3 regions of the Virgibacillus xinjiangensis genome follow, and region 1 is predicted to be linked to each of the others. Evidence: predicted binding sites of a transcription regulator. Region 1 holds the regulator's gene; each other region holds the start of a gene.
What was found. The regulator Rex, encoded in region 1, represses fermentation and respiration genes when NADH is low (regulators of the CRP and FNR family bind a similar motif). The targets are predictions, from matches to a motif close to TTGTGAAATATTTCACAA.
Positions count from the first base shown of each region.

Region 2: a site for Rex is predicted at 1,879-1,896, ahead of ACFOGI_RS13340 (cytochrome c oxidase subunit 2A). Genes of this name have one in related genera too.
Region 3: a site for Rex is predicted at 1,413-1,430, ahead of ACFOGI_RS10190 (nitrate reductase subunit alpha). Genes of this name have one in related genera too.

Region 1 is NZ_JBHRSA010000056.1:61,543-64,720, forward strand. It holds gene ACFOGI_RS15395 (CPBP family intramembrane glutamic endopeptidase) at 111-821, shown strand; gene ACFOGI_RS15400 (YdiK family protein) at 824-1,027, shown strand; gene ACFOGI_RS15405 (redox-sensing transcriptional repressor Rex) at 1,082-1,720, opposite strand; gene ACFOGI_RS15410 (ABC-F family ATP-binding cassette domain-containing protein) at 1,861-3,178, shown strand, end outside.
Region 2 is NZ_JBHRSA010000046.1:276,123-279,300, reverse strand. It holds gene ACFOGI_RS13350 (b(o/a)3-type cytochrome-c oxidase subunit 1) at 1-1,088, opposite strand, end outside; gene ACFOGI_RS13345 (cytochrome c oxidase subunit II) at 1,088-1,591, opposite strand; gene ACFOGI_RS13340 (cytochrome c oxidase subunit 2A) at 1,619-1,765, opposite strand; gene ACFOGI_RS13335 (L-threonine 3-dehydrogenase) at 2,083-3,021, opposite strand; gene ACFOGI_RS13330 (glycine C-acetyltransferase) at 3,044-3,178, opposite strand, start outside.
Region 3 is NZ_JBHRSA010000041.1:159,380-162,557, forward strand. It holds gene ACFOGI_RS10190 (nitrate reductase subunit alpha) at 1-1,346, opposite strand, end outside; gene ACFOGI_RS10195 (nitrate/nitrite transporter) at 1,565-3,073, shown strand; gene ACFOGI_RS10200 (Crp/Fnr family transcriptional regulator) at 3,157-3,178, opposite strand, start outside.

The DNA of each region.
Region 1 (3,178 bases):
GATAAAATGATTACTATGCATGAAATCACCTCCTGCATGGGGGCTTTATCCGGCAGGGATTTTTGCCGCCCGCTGGCATGCGATAAACTTTTTAAAGGAGTCGTTACACATTGCCGAAACGCTATTGGTGGGTTATCGCAACTTATATTATCATGCAGTTTTCTGCAATAATTGGTGCACCAGTTTTATATGCTGTTTTTCCGATTACTGATTTCGAGGCTGTCATCTATTGGTCCATTCTCAGTTTCATTGCGGCACTGATTGTTACCATCTTACTGATGAAGCCAGACATGCAGGCCGGAAATTCCAGAGATGCATCGTCCTTGGGCACAGTGGTCATATGGTCCATTTTAGGAGTGTTCATGGCCTTCGCAGCCCAGACGATTGCTGGACTGATTGAAATGGAATTGCTCGGGATTGAATCTGGTTCGGAGAATACCCAGCAGATTATGGATATTACGAGGGCCGCTCCAATTTTTATGGTGATCCCGGCATTGATTGCTCCAATTTTGGAAGAAATTATCTTTCGTAAGATCATTTTTGGAAGTTTATATAAACGGATGAATTTTTTCTTCGCTGCGTTACTGTCCGCATTGGTCTTCGGCTTGATCCACTTGGATCCTACCCATATTTTGGTCTATGCTTCCATGGGATTCGTCTTTGCGTTTCTCTATGTACACACCAAACGGATCATTGTACCGATCATTGTGCATGCAGCGATGAATACCATAGTTGTTCTGGCCCAGTACGGGCTTACTCCTGAGGAGATTGAGCGTATGCAACGGCAATTGGAACAGCAGATGATACTGATAGGAGGTTAAGTATGAGAGTTTCCCCGCTCACTTCGGCAATTATCTATTTTGCCATGGGTGCCGTTTTTATATACGCAGCCATTCAGACAGCAGATGAAACCATTTGGAATTTTACCACCATACTGCTTGCGGTGGTTGCTACCATGGATTTCGGAGTCGCCATCCGTATGGTGAACATCCATTTACAAATCAAAAAGAAAAATAAAAAGGATTAATCATTTCCGGCTACAGAAAAACCTGTCGAATCAACGTTCGACAGGTTTTTTCCATTATTCCGGTGTATCAAGCGGGTAGTGTTTCAAGAAATAAACCAACGCTTGCAGTTCCACAGCGAGATCAATATGGTGAACACGCACATGGGACGGCACCGTAATCCTTGCCGGGGTGAAGTTGAGGATTCCTTCTACACCGAACTCGACAAGGCGCTCTGTTACACGTTCAGCTTCCACTGCTGGAATCGTAAGGATTGCCACTTTCATCCCTTCCATCCTTTGTTCCATTTCATCTATATGATAGACGGGTACTCCTCCTATATCCGTTCCTACCTTTTGCGGATCCGCATCGAAAGCCGCTTTTATCTTTATATTATTGTTCTTCATAAAATTATAATTCAAGAATGCTGTACCAAGGTTACCTACACCAATCAGTGCAACCTCTGTAATCTCATTCTGATCCAATGTCTCCCGGAAAAAGCCCAGAAGGTATTCCACATTATATCCATATCCTTTTTTTCCTAGTGCGCCAAAATAGGAAAAGTCTCTTCGGATGGTGGCAGAATCCACTTTAACCGCTTCACTCAGTTCCTTGGAAGACACACGGGCTTTCCCCTGCTGATTAAGGTTATTTAAAAAACGGTAATATAATGGCAGACGTTTGGCAGTTGCCTGTGGGATGTTATCTTGTACCATAACTATTCCTCTTTTCCATTCTTGATTAATGGCTCACTTACATTTTACCAGAAAAAAAGAGAAAAGTCGTGATTGTTTTCACAAGTTGATTGCCTGGTTGATTCCATATAAGATAGACTTGAATAGATGAGGTGAACAAAATGATATTAATGCAGTTGAATGGAGTTTCCAAATCCTTTGGGGCTGAGGAAATTTTACGCAACGTAAAAATAGAGATAAAAGACCGTGATCGAATTGCGATTGTTGGCAGGAATGGTGCCGGCAAATCGACTCTCCTTAAAATAATGGCCGGTGAGTTTACATACGATGAGGGAGACATCTTCCAGCCGAAGGAAACAACCATCGGTTATCTCTCACAGCACACTTCCCTGGAGTCGGACAAAACAATCTGGGAAGAGATGCTGGAGGTATTCCAGCATCTGATCGACCGTGAGAAGGAATTGAGGGAGCTCGAGCAAAAAATGGGCGGCAACCTGCCGTCTGATGAATCACAAAAGCTGTTGGAAGAGTACGACCGCCTCCAGCAGGCCTTCCAGCGCGATGGCGGTTATATGTATGAAGCGGAGATCAAGGCAGTTCTGAGCGGACTGAATTTCCAGGACTACAGTTATGACACCGCCATCCGGGAATTGAGCGGAGGACAGAAGACCCGCCTGGCTCTTGGGAAGCTTCTGTTAATGAAGCCTCACTTGCTTATATTGGATGAGCCCACCAACCATTTGGACATCGATACGCTTGGTTGGCTGGAAAATTACCTGAACGGGTATCCAGGCGCCATTGTCATTGTCTCGCATGACCGGTATTTTCTCGATAAAACAGTAAATATAGTTTATGAGGTCTCCAGACACCGGACGAAAAAATATCATGGCAGCTACAGTAAATTCTTGGAACAGAAAGCCAGGGATTATGAACAAGAGCTCAAAGAGTATGAGAAACAACAGACAGAGATCAAGAAGATGGAAGACTTCATCCAGCGGAATATTGCGCGTGCTTCCACCACCAAGCGAGCGCAAAGCAGACGGAAACAGCTGGAGAAAATGGAAATAGTGGATAAGCCACTAGGTGATGAGGCATCTGCCAATTTCTCCTTCCAAATCAAGAGAAGAAGTGGCAACGATGTACTCAGGTTAAATAACCTCAGTTTCCGCTATGAAGAGGACAGCAAGCCTCTCTTCTCCAATGTTGACCTGGAGGTGAACCGCGGAGAAAGGATTGCCCTGGTCGGCCCGAATGGAGTCGGGAAAACCACCCTGTTGAAGATCATCATGGGGAAACACCAGCCAATTGAGGGGAAGATACAGGAAGGTACGAATGTCCAGATAGGATATTATGATCAGGAGCAGGCAGACCTCTTCTCCTCCAAGACCGTGCTGGATGAATTATGGGATGAGCATCGCACCGTGAATGAGAAGGATATCCGAACCATTCTAGGCAACTTTCTTTTTTCAGGAGATGATG
Region 2 (3,178 bases), on a different contig from region 1:
CCCCCGGCCCCTCCTGGGATAAACGCAACCATACCGAGGAACGGAGCCAGAAAGCGGACATCCTTCCATGGAAGGTGCTTGAACCAGCCGAACAAGCCTCCAAACCCTTTGCGTCTGCCGGTTATTTCAAATGTCGCGAACATGGAAAAGGCAGTCATCAGGCTTGGAACGATCACCATGAATGTCAGCACAACCTGGACAAATTTCCATGTCGGATCAATCCCCGGCTCTGTCAGCTGATGGTGGAAACCGACTGGAATAGAGAAGAATAAGAATAGCACAAAGGATAATCTAGCAAGAGAATCACTGAATATTTTCCCACCTATGATCTTTGGAATGATTGCATACCATGCCATATAGGCAGGAAGCAGCCAGAAATAGACGAGTGGATGGCCGAAATACCAGAACAACGTACGACTGACCAATACATTGATAGTCTCTGCATATCCGAGGGACCATGGAATGAACTGAATCAGCACAGTTGCTGCGACACCAAGGGATGCAATGAACCACATGATCATATTGATGGTAACCATGAATGCCAGAAGCGGTGCCTTTTCTCCACGATGTTTCTGCTTCCATGTATACAGTTGATGCCAATTCACAAATCCGGCAATCCAGCTGCCGATGATTACGAGAGCAAGCCCGATATAAAAAGCGGGATGAGCTTTCAATGGTGCATAGAAGGTATATAATACGCTTGCTTTGCCAAGCATGATCGTAACAGCAGTAAGGATGGTGCCTGTGGTCATTGTCCAGAATGCCAGCCAAGAAACCCTCCGCTGCCTTTCCGATATGCCGACCGTCTTACCCATCAATGCATATTGGAACCCTATGATGAAGAAGGTGGTAAGTACAAGGGCAAGAATGACACCATGTACTGTCAAGACCTGATAGTAGTCGATTCCCCATGGCAGTTGAAAATGGCCGGATCGGACGAACACTTGCAGAAGTCCCATCAACCCCCCGACGAATAATGCTATGAATGCAACATACATATAGGACATATAAAGTCTTGACTCTCTTTTGGTGATGGACAAAGGTAAACGATTATCTTGCTTATATCTTTCCAGTGCTTCCAGCTCCATTATTCATACACCTCCACTGTGGCAAACATCTGATGGTGACCCGTGCCACAATACTCATTGCACACTACGGTGTATTCGCCAGGCTTATCCATGACCTCTTCCATACTGCTCACATATCCAGGTTCGACCATCATATTGATATTCGTACCTGCCAAATTAAAGCCATGGACCACATCTTTCGTCGTTACCTGAAACAGGACGGTAGAACCTTTTGGTATCCGGATATGCTTGACTGCTTTACCTTCCTCATCTGTTCCAAGATCATAATTGAAAGCAGAGGCTGCAATATTAAGGATATATTTCCCTTCCTCCACTTTGGTAAGGCCCAGATTCTCCGGTTTGAAAGCATCATGTGCCTCGATGTTTTCCGGATCGATGGTCACTCCATGGCTCTGTGGATGTGTTCCCATATAAAATGCGCCGTAACCAAGAACCACCAGAAACAGAATAAGAGCCCCCACCCCGGAGAACAGCCAAATCTTTTCATACTTGTGCAAATGCATCGCCACTCACTTCCTTTCCGTCACTTTTTACCTGCCGAGAAACAACATAAATGCCCCCACCCAGCTGATCAAGATAAACAGCCCAACTGCAGAAACCGAAATCAATGTTCCTTTCAGGCTGGGGTTTTTTTCTTCGGAAGCAGTATGTCTGACCACCTTTTTTTCTGCTTTCATTTCACTCACTCCCCTCCTTGAAGAACTCTTCTGTCCTCATTATATTAGATTTTTTCCTGTTATCTCTGTAATTGGAAGCGATTTCATTAAATAGCCAATTGTTTATGAACCTTTTTTGAAAAATTGAACATGTAGGTATAAGGAATTAGAATGATTATCAACTAGGGGAGCCAAAAGGCTGGTAATAGAAGTGGGTAACGCATGATATTTGGATAGTCGGAAGTTGTATCCCTATCCAGGGATCGGCAGGAAATAGAAAAAGCCTACGAAAAAGGTCCCTTTTCGTAGGCTTAAGTATATGGAAAAAACCCCTATCATTATTTTTGTTTTACTTTTTCCAGCATATCTTTGGTCATCTTATCCAGATCATAATCCACATGAAAGCCCCATTCCTGCTGTGCTGCTGAAGAATCGATGGAATTTGGCCAGCTGTCGGCAATTTTCTGCCGTACCGGATCCACCTCATACTTCATCTCAAATTCAGGAATATGGTTTTGGATGGACCGGGCAAAATCCTCTGGTGCTGCTGAAAATGCGGAAATATTGAATGCATTACGATGAATGAGCTTAGCCGGATCTGCTTCCATCAATTGGACTATTGCGTCCAACGCATCCGGCATATACATCATATCCATCTTTGTGCCTTTACCGATATAAGAAGTATACGACTTCTTCTTAATAGCTTCGTAATAAATTTCCACAGCATAATCCGTCGTTCCCCCCCCGGGTGGGGTGACATATGAAATCAATCCTGGAAATCGCACGCCCCTCGTATCTACACCAAAACGCTGATGATAATAGTCACAGAGCAGTTCCCCTGCAACCTTATTCACTCCATACATTGTAGTAGGCCGTTGGATAGTATCCTGTGGCGTATGGTCCTGTGGCGTCGTCGGCCCAAATGCCCCGATGGAACTTGGAGTGAAAAGTTTCAAGTCAAGCTCATGGGCAACTTCCAAGGCATTGACCAATCCCCCCATATTCAAATCCCAGGCAAATTTCGGGACAACCTCTGCTTTAGCAGAAAGGAGCGCAGCAAGATGCATGAGTGAATCTGCCTGGAATTCCTTTGCCACCTCATGCAGTCGGTCTGCATCCGTCACATCCACCTGTTCGAATGGCCCATCACCGATTCCTTCAACCGGCTCGCGGATATCCGTTGCCAGAACATTGGCTTCCCCATATGTCCGTCGCAGTTTCTGTACGAGCTCCGAACCAATCTGCCCAGCAGCCCCTGTTACTAAAATCTTTTTCATCGTCTCTCCCCTTGTTGTCTTTCTAGATCAAGCCCATCTCCCTGCCTACTTTTCCATAAGCGGCAATAGCTTCATCCAGCATTTCTTTGGTGTGTGCGGCAGTAGGCATATTCCGTACCCTTCCTGTCCCCTTCGGCACTGTTGGGAACACGATGGA
Region 3 (3,178 bases), on a different contig from region 1:
GGTACTGCACGTGGAAGTACTTTCTTCGTATCATGATCGAAGTAAGGCATATCCACTTGGACAATCTCGTCCTCTTCTCCCAGGAAACTCAGTACAGGTTCAATTGCTTCGTTGGTGTTCTCATCCACCAATCGGAGATTCCATTTGCCCTGTTCGTCCCATCGGGAACCCATTGTTCCTTGTGGGATGGAAAACCCTCCAGTGCGCTGGTTGTACATCGCTGGTTTCCATTCATCATGCTCTGTCTTTATGCCCAGATCCTTTGCATGGAGGAACCGGTCAGCTGTCAGGCTGCCGTTTTGCTCTTTGAGCCTGACGGAAAATGGAAAATCGGTATAAGTCTTTGCATATTCTTCAAAATATGGAGTCTTCTCTTTATGGTAGAATTCGTTCAAGATGACATGCCCCATAGCCATGGCAACCGCACCATCGGTACCTTGTTTCACCGACATCCAGTCATCTGCAAACTTTGTGGATTCTGCATAGTCTGGACTGACCGAGACTACTTTTGTTCCTTTATAACGGGCCTCCACTAGAAAGTGTGCATCCGGTGTCCTGGTCATAGGTACGTTGGATCCCCAAGTCATGATGTAACTGGAATTGAACCAGTCGGAACTTTCCGGAACATCCGTCTGATCTCCCCAAATCTGTGGGGATGCAGGCGGTAGATCCGCATACCAATCATAGAAGCTTAGCATCGGTCCGCCGATCAAGGACATGAATCTACTTCCCGCTGCATGACTGATCATCGACATTGCTGGGATCGGAGAAAAGCCTACGTTACGGTCAGGACCATACTTCAAGGTCGTGTATAGGACAGATGCTGCCACCAATTTGGTCACCTCATCCCAGTCGGTACGGACAAGACCGCCCTTCCCTCTTGCCTGCTTGTATTGCTTCGCTTTCTCCTTGTCTTCCACAATACTTTTCCAGGCTTCCAGCGGGGTCTCATGGTTCTTTAATGCTTCCCGCCACATGACGAGCAGTTTTTTACGAACATAAGGGTACTTCACCCGAAGAGGACTGTATATGTACCAGGAAAAACTGGCTCCCCTCGGACAGCCGCGTGGTTCAAATTCTGGCATGTCCGGCCCTGTCGTCGGATAATCGAGCTGCTGCCCTTCCCATGTGACAATTCCATCTTTTACATATATATTCCAGCTGCATGATCCGGTACAGTTCACCCCATGGGTGGATCGGATTACCTTGTCATGCTGCCATCTTCTGCGGTAGACATTTTCCCAGTCACGATTTCCTTCTTGTAACTGGCTGTGATCATTTGAATACGTTTCTTTCGGCTTCAGATAGTTCAATCTCTGCCAAAGCGGGGATGGTTTCTTTTTCATGCTTGTCCCTCCAGACAACTGCTTTAAATGTTGTATCCCCATTGAACCACTCACCGGCTAATCCCGGTGTGAAGTTTTTCACACCCAAGAGATTTGTCACAGCCTGTTCACTTTTTCCATATTCTTCTGCATGACTGTGATGTTTTTCACAGATACTTAAAATGGTATTCGGTAGGCTTGCATTAAACGTATCTAAACCAGAAAGGAAAGAAACTCCTATGAAAAAACCTGGAATACAATTAACACTACAAACATCCAGTCTTGTCATCGGATTCATGATTTGGGTCATCATTTCCTCATTGATGCCCAGTATTCAGGAGGACATTGATCTGACTGCAGGGCAAGTATCCCTTGTTACGGCGATACCAGTAATTCTTGGCTCCCTGTTGCGAATTCCTATCGGATTCTATACCAATCGGCTCGGGGCTAGATGGATCTTCATCATCAGTTTCATCGCCCTCTTGTTCCCGGTTTTCTACATTAGTATTGCGGACTCATTTATGGACCTGGTCATCGGCGGCTTGCTGCTTGGTATTGGAGGAGCGACCTTTTCCATCGGTGTAACCTCCCTGCCAAAGTACTACCCGAAAGAAAAGCATGGCCTTGTCAATGGAATATACGGGGTTGGTAATATTGGTACGGCAGCAACCACCTTTGCCGCACCTGTTCTGGCTCAGTCCATCGGCTGGCAGGCTACCGTCCGCCTTTTCCTTGTCCTGCTTTTGCTTTTCATCGTATTGAACTTCTTCTTCGGGGACAGGAAAGAGACAAAAGTGAAGAATTCCATGGTGGAACAGATCAAAGGTGTCTATAAAAATGCGACCCTGTGGTTCCTGAGCCTGTTCTACTTCATAACTTTCGGTGCATTCGTCGCCTTCACGGTATTCCTGCCGAATTTCCTGGTGAACAACTTTGGTTTGGATGCTGTGGATGCAGGTCTCCGCACTGCCGGCTTCATTGCTGTTGCTACCCTGCTCCGCCCTGTAGGGGGTTGGCTTGCCGATAAATTCAACGCCTTCATTATTTTGATGATTGTATTTATCAGTGTGGCCTTATCTGGTATTTTGCTGTCATTTTCACCGAATATTGAATGGTATACAGTCGGAGCATTGGCAGTTGCTGTTACTGTCGGGATCGGTAATGGTACGGTCTTCAAGCTTGTGCCGCTTTACTTTTCTAAACAAGCCGGTATCGTCAATGGAGTGGTGTCTGCGATGGGGGGACTTGGAGGATTCTTCCCGCCGCTTATCTTGACGAGTGTCTTCAATATTACCGGCCATTATGCCATTGGCTTCATGCTGATGTCCCAGTTCGCCCTCGTGAGCTTTGTTATTGTTGTTTTCATGTACTACCAAGATCAGATGAATGTAGAGAGGCAGATAATCCAACATACCGCCGAAGGAATCATGGTGACGAACAGACAGGGAGTCATCCAAGATGTCAATCCCGCTTTCACCGTGGTAACCGGCTATACCAAGGATGAAGCATTGGGGCAGACGCCATCCCTGCTTCATTCCGGTGAACAGGATCAAGCATTTTATAGAAAAATGTGGAAAGATATTGAAGAGAAGGGGTTCTGGGAAGGAGAGATCTGGAACCGACGCAAAAATGGAGAAATTTACAAGGAATGGCTGACCATCAGTGCTATCCGTAGTGATGTGGGAACCATTAAATATTACGTAGGCATGTTCAATGATTTGACAGAACCCAACAGGCCAGCAGAGTAGTCGAACAAAAAGCGGAAGACATCAGGATGTATACCCCTGGCGTCTTCCGCTTTTCTTCTCTTCCTATGGAGGAAACTCTGCGATCAAAGCCTGCAGATCTCCACC